DNA from 2 places in the Cupriavidus sp. WKF15 genome. Region 1 is predicted to be linked to the other one. Evidence: riboswitches for the same ligand, from Rfam matches in the RefSeq annotation. Region 1 holds a riboswitch; the other holds the start of a gene.

Region 1 (6,368 bases):
CCTTGCAGGCGGGCGAGCGGCAGCGCGCTTTCGGCGTGGGCGCGTTCGATCAGAACGTCGCCGAGCGCCTCGATCTGGTTGGCAATCGCTTCGAGGAAGCTCGCGCGTTGCTCGGGCGAGGTCGCGCGGAAGGTATCGAATGCCGCTTCGGCCAGGTCGCAGGCACGCGCCACGTCAGCGCTGCTGGAACCGTGGAAGACCGGTTCCAGGGTCTCGCCGGTGGCCGGGTTGATGGCGTAGAAGGGTTCGTCGATGCCGTACACGGCGCTCGCGCCGATCAGCATTTCGCCGGTAATCGTCATGTCTGGGTTTCCTGCAAAGGGAAAAGAGGAGCGGAGGCCGCCGTCGAACGGAGCGGTCCGTTCAGGCGTGCCGCGGCGGAGGTTTCATCTCGTAGGACATCATATGACATGAGGCGGTTGACCGCAACCGCCCGGCTGCGGCCGCTCAGGCGGCGGCCGACGCCTTGCGCAGGCGCTCGCGGCTATTGGTCAGGTGCATGCGCATGGCGGCCTTGGCGGCTTCGGGATCGTGGCGCTCGATCGCGTCATAGATATTCTCGTGCTCGAAATGCACGCGTTCAAGGTACTGGGCGCGTTCCTGCGCATTGACCTGCAGGCGGCTGCGCGGGATCAGCATGGTCCCCAGGTGGCCCATGATGTCGGTGAAATAGCGGTTGCCGGTGGCGCGGGCGATGGACAGGTGGAACTCGAAATCCGCGCCGACGGCGTCGCTGCCTTCCGTGGCGCTGCGCTCCATGGAGTCGAGCGCGCGACGCATGGCGGCAAGCTGCTCGTCGCTGCGGCGCGTCGCGGCCAGTCCGGCTGCCTCGGCCTCCAGGCTGACGCGGAACTCCAGCATGGCCAGTACGTCCATGGCAGTGCCCATGGTAGCGGGGTCGATGCGGAACGGCGACGACGTTTCCGCCGGGCGCGCCAGCACGAACGTGCCAATGCCGTGGCGGGTTTCCACCAGCCCGCTGGCCTGCAGGCGCGACAGCGCTTCGCGTACCACGGTTCGGCTTACGCCGAAGCTGGCCATGACCTCCGACTCGGTGGGCAGCTTGTCGCCCGGCTTGAGCTGGCCCTGGCGGATGCTTTCGGTGAGGCCGCTCACGACTTCCTCGGCCAGCGTGCGGCCGCGGCGGCGCAGGGGTGCGGGAGGAGTCATCTGGGCGTCGGACATGGGCGTGCGAAGGGCGTAGGGAAATTGCGGCCTTGACCTGGCCGGAATGTGGTCATTATACTCGGTTGTAAGTCATACGACGACTGATAACGTATGCTGTGAGATCGATGATGCGCAGCCAGCGATATATGCCGCGGCCCACGCCGCCGCGCCAACGAACGCCAATCAGATTCTGGAGACAGCCCGCATGAACGCTTCACAAGCCGCCAGCCAAGGTGACCATCCCGCCACGCCCGTCGTGACCGAACTCACCGTGGTGCCGGTCGCCGGCCACGACAGCATGCTGATGAACCTGTCCGGCGCGCATGGCCCGTACTTCACCCGCAATATCGTCATACTGCGCGACAGTGCGGGCAACACTGGCGTGGGCGAGGTGCCGGGCGGGGAGGGCATCCGCCAGACGCTGGAAGATGCCCGGCAACTGGTGGTGGGGCAGCCCATCGGCCAGTACCAGGCCATGCTCAACCGTGCGCGCGCCGCCTTTGCCAGCCGCGATGCCGGCGGCCGTGGCCTGCAGACCTTCGACCTGCGCATTGCCATCCATGCCGTGACGGCGCTGGAAGCCGCGCTGCTGGACCTGCTCGGCAAGCACCTGCAGGTGCCCGTGGCGGCGCTGCTCGGCGAAGGCCAGCAGCGCGACGCGGTGGAAATGCTCGGCTACCTGTTCTATATCGGCGACCGCCGCCGCACCACGCTCGACTACCGCACGGAGCCGGAGGCCGGCAACGCGTGGTTCCGCCTGCGCAATGAAGAGGCCATGACGCCCGAGGCCATCGTGCGCCTGGCGGAAGCCGCCTACGAGCGCTATGGCTTCAACGACTTCAAGCTCAAGGGCGGCGTGCTGCGCGGCGACGAGGAGATGGAGGCGATCCTCGCGCTGCACGAACGGTTCCCGAAGGCGCGTGTCACGCTCGACCCGAACGGCGGCTGGCTGCTCAAGGACGCCATCCGCCTGTGCCGCGACAAGCATGGCGTGCTGGCCTATGCGGAAGATCCGTGCGGCGCCGAAGACGGCTACTCGGGGCGCGAAATCATGGCCGAGTTCCGCGCGGCGACCGGACTGCCCACGGCGACCAATATGATCGCCACCGACTGGCGCCAGATGGGCCACGCGGTGCGGCTGCAGTCGGTCGACATCCCGCTGGCCGACCCGCACTTCTGGACCATGCAGGGCTCGGTACGGGTCGCGCAGATGTGTGCCGAATGGGGCCTGACCTGGGGATCGCATTCCAACAATCACTTCGATATCTCGCTGGCAATGTTCACCCACGTGGCCGCCGCCGCGCCGGGACGTATCACTGCCATCGACACGCACTGGATCTGGCAGGACGGCGAGCACCTGACGCGCGACCCGCTGAAGATCGAAGGCGGCATGGTGCAGGTCCCGAAAACGCCGGGCCTCGGCGTGGAGCTCGACATGGAGGCGCTGGCACGCGCTCATGCGCTTTACCAGGAAAAGGGCCTGGGCGCGCGCGACGACGCGATCGCCATGCAGTTCCTGATCCCGGGCTGGAAGTTCGACAACAAGGCGCCCTGCATGGTCCGCTAAGGGACGCGTCGGCTGGCCCGGCAGGCAGCGACCAATCAAACCTCAACAGGAGACAACAATGATCGATCTTTCCACGCTGCTGCGCCGCTGTGCCGGCGCGGGCATGGTCCTGGCAGCGGTAGCGGCCGTGACCGTCGCGAGCGGCGCGGCCACGGCGGCCAGCCCGGCCTGGCCGCAAAAACCGGTTTCGGTGGTGGTGCCGTTCCCCGCGGGCGGCTCGACCGATACCATCGCACGCATGCTGGCCGTGCCGCTCAACGAGAAGCTGGGCCAGCCCTTTGTCGTGGATAACCGGCCCGGCGCGACGGGCGCGATCGGCGCGACCTTCGTCAAGCGCGCGCCGGCGGACGGCTACACCATGATGGTGGCGTCGATCGGCGTCTATGCGGTGAATCCGTTCCTGCAGAAGAACCTGTCCTATGATCCGGCCAGGGACTTCGACCTGCTCACCGTGGCAGTACGCGCGCCCAATGTGCTGGTGGCCAACCCGAACTTCCCGGCCAAGACCATGCAGGAACTGGTCGGCTACATGAAGAAGAACCCGGGCAAGGTCGCCTTCGCGACCTCGGGCGCCGGTTCGTCGGACCACCTGACTGCGGCCCTGTTCTGGCAGAAGAGCGGCACCGAGGGTTTGCACGTACCGTACAAGGGCGGTGCGCCGGCCATCTCCGACCTGCTCGCCGGACAAGTCGATGTGTCGTTCCAGAACATCAACGCGGTGATCCAGCATATCCGCAGCGGCAAGCTGCGCGCGCTGGCGGTGACGTCCGACAAGCGCGCGGCGGTGCTGCCGAACGTGCCGACCATGGCAGAAGGCGGCGTGAAGGACGTGGAAGTCTATTCGTGGCAAGGTGTCGCTGCGCCGCGCGGCCTGCCGCCCGACGTGAAGAGCCGCCTGCACGGCGCGCTGGTCGGCGCGCTCAACGAGCCGAAGATGCGCGACAAGCTGGCTGAAAGCGGCTTCGAAGTGGTGGCCAATACGCCCGAGCAGTTCGTGCAATTCGAGAACCAGGAGCTCAAGCGCTGGAAGTCGGTGATCGAGCAGGGCAAGATCACGATCGAGTAGTAGGCAGGCGAGTCATCTTGCCGGTCCCGCTGCCGCAAGGGAGCGGGGTGCCTCGACAAGGGCGGCCATGAGGCCGCCCTTGTCATTTCCGCCGGCCGCGAGCGATGCCGCGCATTTGTTTGCAGCAGTTTTGACTGTCGGGGAACTTCGGTCGCGGATGCGATGCTGGCGCAGGGCGTGATCTGAGGGCCTTGGCCTGGGCGTTGCTAGGGATAACCCGATTCCCCGCGCCCGGGCACTTCCAGATATCATCGCCATGCGGCCAGGTTCAAAGCCTGCCGCAAAGCGGCGCCGGACCAACCCCCGGCGCCGTGCGACCTCGCAGGAGAGACCGGAACGCCGCCAGGCAGGTCCGGCGCCGACGGAGCAACCGCCCCGGAAACTCTCAGGCACCAAGGACTGTGGCGTCGCAAGTACAGATCTGGAGAGAGGCGCTTCGCGCCCACCGAAGGGGACGGCATGGCCTGGCCATGTCCAAGCTCTCAGGTACCGCGGACAGATGGGGCAGGGGACCGGCAACGGTCAAATTCATCCTTGCTTCAGGACAATCTGTCATGTCTCACATGCTCGTCATCGGCGCCGGCATTACCGGCGTCACGACCGCCTATACCCTCGCGAAACAGGGCTATCGCGTTACCGTGCTGGACCGTCACCACTATCCGGCGATGGAAACCTCGTTCGCCAACGGCGGCCAGCTTTCCGCATGCAACGCCGAGGTCTGGAACAATGCCGGCACGCTGCTCAAGGGCCTCAAATGGATGATGAGGCGCGACGCGCCGCTGCTGCTCAACCCGCGCCCGTCGTGGCACAAGTATTCGTGGCTCGGTGAATTCGTCGGCAACCTGCGCAACTACCGCGCCAACACCATCGAGACCACGCGCCTGGCCATTGCCGCGCGCCAGCACCTGTTCGAGATGGCCGAGCGCGAGCAGATCGATTTCAATCTGGAGCGCCGCGGCATCCTGCACTTCTATCACGACCGTCCCAGCTTCGAGGCCGCGGGCCGCACCAACCAGATGCTGGTGGAAGGCGGCCTGGAACGCTATGCCGTCACGCCGGAAGAGATCCGTTCGATCGAGCCGACGCTGCAGGGCAACTACTACGGCGGGTACTACACGCCGTCCGATTCCACCGGCGACATTCACAAGTTCACGCGCGGCCTCGCACGCGCGTGCGAGCGGCTCGGCGTGACGTTCGTGCATGGCGTGAACGTGAAGTCGGTGGACCTGCGCAAGGATGGCGTCACGATGCGCGTGGCCGCGTCGGAAGCCGCCGTGGCTTCGGGGCAGGCTGGCGGTGAACGCGAGTTCGCGGGGACGGCGGTGGTGGTGTGCGCCGGCGTGGGCAGCCGTCACATTGCGGCCATGCTTGGCGACCGGCTCAATGTCTATCCGGTCAAGGGCTACTCGATCACGGTGCACCTCGATGACGAGCGCAGCGTGAAGAACGCGCCGTATGTGAGCCTGCTCGACGAGAGCGCCAAGATCGTGACCAGCCGGCTTGGGGCCGACCGTTTCCGCGTGGCCGGCACCGCGGAATTCAACGGCGACAATCGCGATATCCGTGCGGACCGCATAGCGCCGCTGGTGTCATGGGTACGGCGCAACTTCGATATCGAGACCTCGCGGTCGGTGCCGTGGGCCGGCCTGCGGCCGATGATGCCCGACATGATGCCGCGGGTCTCGCGTGGCCGCGCCACGCGCGTGTTCTACAACACGGGACACGGGCACCTGGGCTGGACGCTGTCGGCCGCCACGGCAGCGATGATCGCCCAGACCATCGCCGCGAGCCATCCGCTTCACTGACCCTCAGTCCTCTGTCACCCCGGCCGGCGCCATGCGCCCGGCCGCGCGGTGCGCCACCAGCTTCTTGTAGAACGCCGCGCGGCTGATGCCGATGGCCGCGGCAGCGCGCGGTACGTTGCCACGGCTAGCGGCCAGTGCCTGCGACAGGTAGGCAGCCTCGTACTGCGCCATGGCGTCGGCGTAGCCCGGTGGCGCCGGCGTATCGCTCGCCGCGGGCACCGGGGCGGACGCAGGGGCCGGCGCCGTGACCGCGCGCCGGCCCAGCAGTGGGGCCAGCATCGACGCATCGACTTCGCCGCCGTCGTGCATCATCACCAGGCGCTCCAGCGTGTTGCGCAGTTCGCGGACATTGCCTGGCCAGTCGTGTTCGCCCATCAGGGCGAGCGCACAGTCGGACAGCACCGGCGCGTCGCGTTCGGTGCGCCTGCAGATTTCTTCGAGGATCGCGTAGGCAAGCGGCAGCAAGTCCGCTTGGCGCAGCCGCAGCGGCGGCACGCAGATCGGCACGACATTGAGCCGGTAGTAGAGATCCGCACGGAACTTGCCCGCTTCGACCAGCGCGGGCAGGTCAGCCGAGGTTGCGGCAATGATGCGCACATCGGAACGGATGATGCGGTTCGAGCCGATCGGCTCGATTTCCTTGTCCTGCAGCGCGCGCAGCAGCTTGCTCTGCAGCGAGAGCGGCATGTCGCCGATCTCGTCGAGGAACAGCGTGCCGCCATCGGCCAGTTCGAACTTGCCGACGCGTCCCTTGCGCTCCGCG
Region 2 (6,368 bases), on a different replicon from region 1:
GATGTCCTTGATCTCCGCCTTGTCGAAGAAGCTCTGGCCGCCCGACAGCACGTAGGGAATGCGCTCGCGCCGCAGGATCTGCTCGAACAGCCGCGCCTGATGATTGCCGCGATACAGGATCGCGTAGTCGCGGAATTGCGCGCGGCGCTCGAACTTGTGCGCTGACAGGCGAAACACCACGGATTCGGCCTCGTGCTCCTCGTCGTTCATCGGGTGCACGGCGATCGGGTCGCCCATGCCGTGCTCGCTCCACAATTTCTTGTCGAACAGCTTCGGGTTGTTGGCGATGACCGAATTGGCCGCTTCGAGGATGCGCACGGTCGAGCGGTAATTCTGTTCGAGCTTCACGACCTTGAGGTCGGGGAAATCGGTCTGGAGCAAGCGCAGGTTGTCCAGCGTGGCGCCGCGCCAGCCGTAGATGGCCTGGTCGTCATCGCCCACGGCGGTGAACGCCGGCGCGCGCAGGTGCGACCCGCCCGCCAGCAGCTTCAGCAGCTGGTACTGGCACGCGTTGGTGTCCTGGTATTCGTCAACCAGGAAGTAGCGCAGGCGGTTCTGCCACTTGAGCTGCACCGCTTCATTGCGCGCGAAGAGTTCGGCCGGCAGGCGGATCAGGTCATCGAAATCCACCGCCTGGTAGGCATTCAGCGTGGCCACGTAGTTGCGGTAGACCAGCGCGGCCTGGTGCTCGTCTGCATTGGCGGCCTGCGCGATGGCCGCTTCCGGATCGACCATGCCGTTCTTCCACAGCGAGATGGTGCTCTGCACGCCGCGGATCAGCTTCTTGTCGGTGGTGCCAAGCTGCTCCTGGATCAGGCCGAAGCAGTCATCGGAATCCATGATCGAGAACTGCGGCTTCAGGCCCACGTGTTCGGCCTCCAGGCGCAGGATCTGCACACCCAGCGAGTGGAACGTGCACACCGTGAGCTGCCTGAGCGGCAGGCGCTTGCCCTCGCGCGTGGTCTTGCCCTCCATCAGCTTGCCGATGCGCTCCTGCATCTCCTTGGCCGCCTTGTTCGTAAACGTGACCGCGGCGATGTGGCGCGGCTCGAAGCCCTTGTCTTCGATCAGGTGCGCGATCTTCTGCGTGATCACGCGCGTCTTGCCCGAACCCGCGCCGGCAAGGACGAGGCAGGGCCCGTCCAGGTAGCGGACGGCTTCGGATTGGGCGGCATTCAGGCCGTGGGTCATGCGTGGGATGTGTCTGACGTGGGCGGGGCGGCGGAGGCGCCTGGTACGCAACATGCCGCAGCATGTCGGCGGCCGGCGCGAAGCCAGCCATGTTAACACGCGCGACAGAAGCGGTTCTGTCAGCGGAAACCGGTATTTGGTTGGCGCGCATGTTACCGGGGTAACACTTGGTAAGTCCCAAAAACCGGCTGCACATCGCGGTTTCTAATGAGTAGGCGGGAGGGATTCCGATCCGTCCCGGGCCTGTTTGAAGTCACTTCCGGAGCCAATCATGAGAACTCTACGAGCCCTTGGCAAGGCGACACTGGTAGGCGTGGCAGTAGCGGCCCTCGCGGGCGGTTGTTCCGATATGACGCCAAAGCAACGTAATACCGCAATCGGTGCGGCCGCCGGTGGCGTGGGCGGCGCCGTGCTGACCAACGGCAGTGCGGTCGGTACCCTCGGCGGCGCCGCGCTCGGCGGCGTGGTCGGCAACGTGGTCACGGACGACAACCACCATCACCGCTAAGGGGTGACGAAAGCGGGCGGGCCTGCCGCGTTGACAAAGGCAGGGCCCTCCCGTACATTGCGCGCATCCGACCGGGAGAGCGCGCACAGTATTGCGCCGCCGAAGGGGTATCACCCGAAAACTCTCAGGCACCACGGACCGTTCGGATCGGCATGCAACATGCACACGATGCATGCCGCACTCTGGAGAGCGGCACCCGCCATTAAGATGGCGAGCGTGCCCACCGAAGGGGCGCGCGAGGACCGGACCTGCCATCAGGCAGAGCCGCCTCGTAATCTCTCAGGTATCGAGGACAGAGGGGTCATCCGCCGCAGCGGATTGCGACGCCATTCGGGCGAAGCAAGCGTTGCGGCGGATGACCCTTTTTTTCGTTTTCGCAACCGAGATTGCCCCCGAGGATTCCCATGACGCTCCAGGCCACGCCCCTCAACGCCATCCACCGCGCTCTCGGCGCCCGCATGGTCGATTTCGGCGGCTGGGACATGCCGGTCAACTACGGCTCCCAGATCGAAGAACACAACGCGGTGCGCGGCGACGCCGGCATGTTCGATGTGTCGCACATGTGCGTGGTCGACCTGGCGGGCCCGAATACCCGCGCGTTCCTGCGCGGCCTGCTGGCCAACAACGTCGACAAGCTGCAGACCCCGGGCAAGGCGCTGTACTCGTGCATGCTCGACGAGAAAGGCGGCGTGATCGACGACCTGATCGTATATTTCTTCGCCGAGGACCGCTTCCGCCTGGTCGTCAATGCCAGCACGGCGCTCGGCGATATCGAATGGATCCGCGCGCGCAATGACGCCACCGGCAGCGGCGTGACCATCACCCCGCGCCGCGATGACGTGGCCCCGGCTGGCGTGCTGCCGCTGGCCATCGTTGCCGTGCAGGGCCCGAACGCCCGCGCCAAGGTGTGGAGCGCCTTCCCGTCCACTCAGCCTTCCGACGCCCTCAAGCCCTTCAACGCCATCGTGGTGCAGGATCCTGCTATCGGCGAGATCATGGTCGCGCGTACCGGCTACACAGGTGAAGACGGCTTCGAACTGGTCGTGCCCGCCGAGAGCGTTGCCGCTGTCTGGGAAAAGCTCGATGCCGCAGGCGTGCGCCCGGCCGGGCTCGGCGCGCGCGACACGCTGCGCCTGGAAGCCGGCATGAACCTGTACGGCCAGGACATGGACATCAACGTCTCGCCGCTGGACGCGGGCCTGGCCTGGACCGTGGACCTGCAGAGCGAGCGCGATTTCACCGGCAAGGCGGCACTCGCCGCCGCCGGCCAGCGCCAGCAGTTCCTGGGCCTGATCCTGCGCGACAAGGGCGGCGTGCTGCGCGCCCACCAGAAGGTCATCACCGCGGCCGGTGACGGCGAAATCACCAGCGGCACCTTCAGCCCGTCCCTGTCGCAGTCGATCGCTTTCGCACGCCTGCCGATGGGCGTGGCGGTCGGCGATACCGTCCAGGTGGAGATCCGCGACCGCAAACTCGCGGCGACTGTGGTTAAACTGCCGTTTGTGCGTATTGGCAAGGCACTCGTGAGCTGAGGCGGCAACGCCCCGGCCCACCACAACGGTCGCCCGTCGCGCCTGCCCCATCCACCGATGGCAGGCGCCCGAATCAAGAACAAATCTGAATCCGGAGAACCCTCATGAATTTCCCCGCTGACCTGAAATACACCGAGTCGCACGAGTGGGTGCGCGTCGAAGCCGACGGCACCCTGACCATCGGCATCACCGACCATGCGCAGGACGCGCTGGGCGACATCGTCTTCCTGGAACTGCCCGAAGTGGGCAAGTCGGTTGGCGCCGGCGACGCGCTTGCCGTGGTGGAATCGGTGAAGGCCGCTTCCGACATCTACGCCCCGGTGGCCGGCGAAGTCATCGCCGTCAACGAGGCCGCCACGGCCGCGCCGGAAAGCGTGAACGCCGACGCCTTCGACGCGTGGCTGTTCAAGCTCAAGCCGGCCAACAGCGACGACGTCAACGGCCTGATGTCGGCCGACGCCTACAAGGCCAGCGTCGGCGCCTGACGCCACGCCCGCCGGCCCCTGCACCAAGCATGGGCCGGCCACTGTATCGATGCGCGGCGGCATGGCTGACCACCTGCCGCCGCGCCCCAACGAGGTTCTTGCCATGAACGCCCCGCTTCCCATGACCGCCGCCCAAGGTAACCGGCCCACGCTGGCCGAACTGGAGGCGCGCGACGCCTTCGCCGCTCGCCATATCGGCCCCGACACGCCCGAACAGCAGCACATGCTCAAGGTGCTCGGCTACAGCAGCCGCGCCGCGCTGATCGACGCCGTGATCCCCGAGGCCATCCGCCGCCGCGACGGCATGCCGATGGGCGAATTCACCGAGCCGCTGGCCGAGGAGGCCGCACTGGCGAAGCTGCGCAAGCTCGCTGGCAAGAACAAGGTCCTGAAGAGCTTTATCGGCCAGGGCTACTACAACACGCTGACCCCGGCCGTCATCCTGCGCAATATCTTCGAGAACCCGGCCTGGTACACCGCGTATACGCCCTACCAGCCCGAGATCTCGCAAGGCCGCCTGGAGGCCATGCTGAACTTCCAGCAGATGGTCACCGACCTGACCGGCCTCGATATCGCCAACGCTTCGATGCTGGACGAAGGCACCGCCGCAGCCGAGGCCATGACGCTGCTGCAGCGCGTGAACAAGCACGCGTCGAACACCTTCTACGTGGCCGACGACGTCCTGCCGCAGACGCTGGAAGTGGTACGCACGCGCGCCAAGCCGCTGGGCATCGAGGTGAAGGTCGGCCCCGCTGCCGACGCAGCTTCGGCCCACGCGTTCGGCGTGCTGCTGCAGTATCCGGGCGTCAATGGTGACGTGACCGACTACCGCGCCATTGCCGACGCCGTGCACGCGGCCGGCGGCCTGGTGGTGGCGGCCGCCGACCTGCTGGCGCTGACGCTGATCGCCGCGCCGGGCGAATGGGGCGCCGACGTGGCCGTGGGCAACTCGCAGCGCTTTGGCGTGCCGCTTGGCTTCGGCGGCCCGCACGCGGGCTACATGGCGGTGAAGGATGCCTACAAGCGTTCGATGCCGGGCCGCCTGGTCGGCGTGACCATCGACGCGCAGGGCAACAAGGCCTACCGCCTCGCCCTGCAGACGCGCGAGCAGCATATCCGCCGCGAGAAGGCCACGTCCAACATCTGTACCGCTCAGGTGCTGCTGGCCGTGATGGCGTCGATGTACGCCGTGTACCACGGCCCGCAAGGCCTCAAGCGCATCGCGCAGCGCGTGCATCGCCTGGCGGCCACGCTGGCCGTGGGCCTGCAGACGCTCGGCTTCACGCGTACCAACGCGACGTTCTTCGACACGCTGACGTTCGAGACCGGCTTCAATACCGAAGCGATCCACGCCGCCGCGACCGAGCGCGGCATCAACCTGCGCCATGCCGGCGCGACGCGCATCGGCGTGTCGCTCGACGAGACCGCGACGCGCGACGACGTGGTGGCGCTGTGGGAAATCTTCTCGCACGGCAAGCCGCTGCCGGCCTCGCTGACGTTCGATGCCATCGAGGCAACGGTCGAGGACGCCTTCCCGGCCAACCTGGCACGCCAAAGCGCCTACCTGACGCACCCGGTGTTCAACACGCACCACGCCGAGCACGAGATGCTGCGCTACCTGCGCATGCTGGCCGACAAGGACCTGGCGCTGGACCGCACCATGATCCCGCTGGGCTCGTGCACGATGAAGCTCAACGCCACCAGCGAGATGATCCCGGTGACCTGGCCCGAGTTCAGCCAGATCCACCCGTTCGCGCCGCTGGACCAGACCGTGGGCTACCGCGAGATGATCGACCAGCTCGAGGACATGCTGTGCGCAGCCACCGGCTATGCCGCCGTGAGCCTGCAGCCGAACGCCGGCTCGCAGGGCGAATACGCCGGCCTGCTGATCATCCACGCCTACCACGCCAGCCGCGGCGAAAGCCATCGCGACATCTGCCTGATCCCGTCGTCGGCGCACGGCACCAACCCGGCGTCGGCGCAGATGGCCGGCATGAAGGTGGTGGTGGTCGCCTGTGACGAAAACGGCAACGTCGACCTGGAAGACCTGGCGAAGAAGGCCGAGCAGCACAGCAAAAACCTGGCGGCCATCATGATCACCTACCCGTCCACGCACGGCGTGTTCGAGCAGGGCGTGCAGCAGATCTGCGAGATCGTGCACCAGCACGGCGGCCAGGTCTACGTGGATGGCGCCAACATGAACGCCATGGTCGGCACGGCCGCGCCGGGCCACTTCGGCGGCGACGTGTCGCACCTGAACCTGCACAAGACTTTCTGCATCCCGCACGGCGGCGGCGGCCCCGGCGTGGGTCCCGTGGCCGTCGGCGCGCACCTGGCCGATTTTCTGCCGAACCAGGACAGCGTGGGCTATCGCCGCGACGACAACGGCATCGGCGGCATCTCGGCCGCGCCGTTCGGCTCGGCCAGCATCCTGCCGATCTCGTGGATGTACATCGCCATGATGGGCTCGGCCGGCCTCACCGCCGCCACCGAGAACGCGATCCTGGCCGCCAACTATGTCGCCAAGCGCCTGTCGCCGTACTACCCGGTGCTGTACACGGGCCAGCACGACCTGGTGGCGCACGAGTGCATCCTGGACCTGCGCCCGCTGCAGAAGGACACCGGCATCAGCAACGAGGACGTGGCCAAGCG

What was found. A riboswitch is a leader RNA that binds a small molecule or an ion and turns the genes downstream of it on or off. The one in region 1 is predicted to bind glycine.
Region 2: another riboswitch for glycine. It lies ahead of gcvT (glycine cleavage system aminomethyltransferase GcvT); the one in region 1 lies ahead of CupriaWKF_RS24655 (D-amino acid dehydrogenase).

Annotation. Positions count from the first base shown of each region.
Region 1 is NZ_CP119573.1:1,587,645-1,594,012, forward strand. Features, by position in the region: gene CupriaWKF_RS24635 (aldehyde dehydrogenase (NADP(+))) at 1-302, opposite strand, end outside; gene CupriaWKF_RS24640 (FadR/GntR family transcriptional regulator) at 448-1,185, opposite strand; gene gudD (glucarate dehydratase) at 1,373-2,734, shown strand; gene CupriaWKF_RS24650 (tripartite tricarboxylate transporter substrate binding protein) at 2,793-3,800, shown strand; glycine riboswitch at 4,113-4,212, shown strand; gene CupriaWKF_RS24655 (D-amino acid dehydrogenase) at 4,355-5,605, shown strand; gene CupriaWKF_RS24660 (sigma 54-interacting transcriptional regulator) at 5,609-6,368, opposite strand, start outside.
Region 2 is NZ_CP119572.1:3,581,347-3,587,714, forward strand. Features, by position in the region: gene CupriaWKF_RS16720 (UvrD-helicase domain-containing protein) at 1-1,191, opposite strand, end outside; gene CupriaWKF_RS16725 (glycine zipper 2TM domain-containing protein) at 1,463-1,699, shown strand; glycine riboswitch at 1,762-1,850, shown strand; glycine riboswitch at 1,872-2,005, shown strand; gene gcvT (glycine cleavage system aminomethyltransferase GcvT) at 2,104-3,231, shown strand; gene gcvH (glycine cleavage system protein GcvH) at 3,336-3,716, shown strand; gene gcvP (aminomethyl-transferring glycine dehydrogenase) at 3,820-6,368, shown strand, end outside.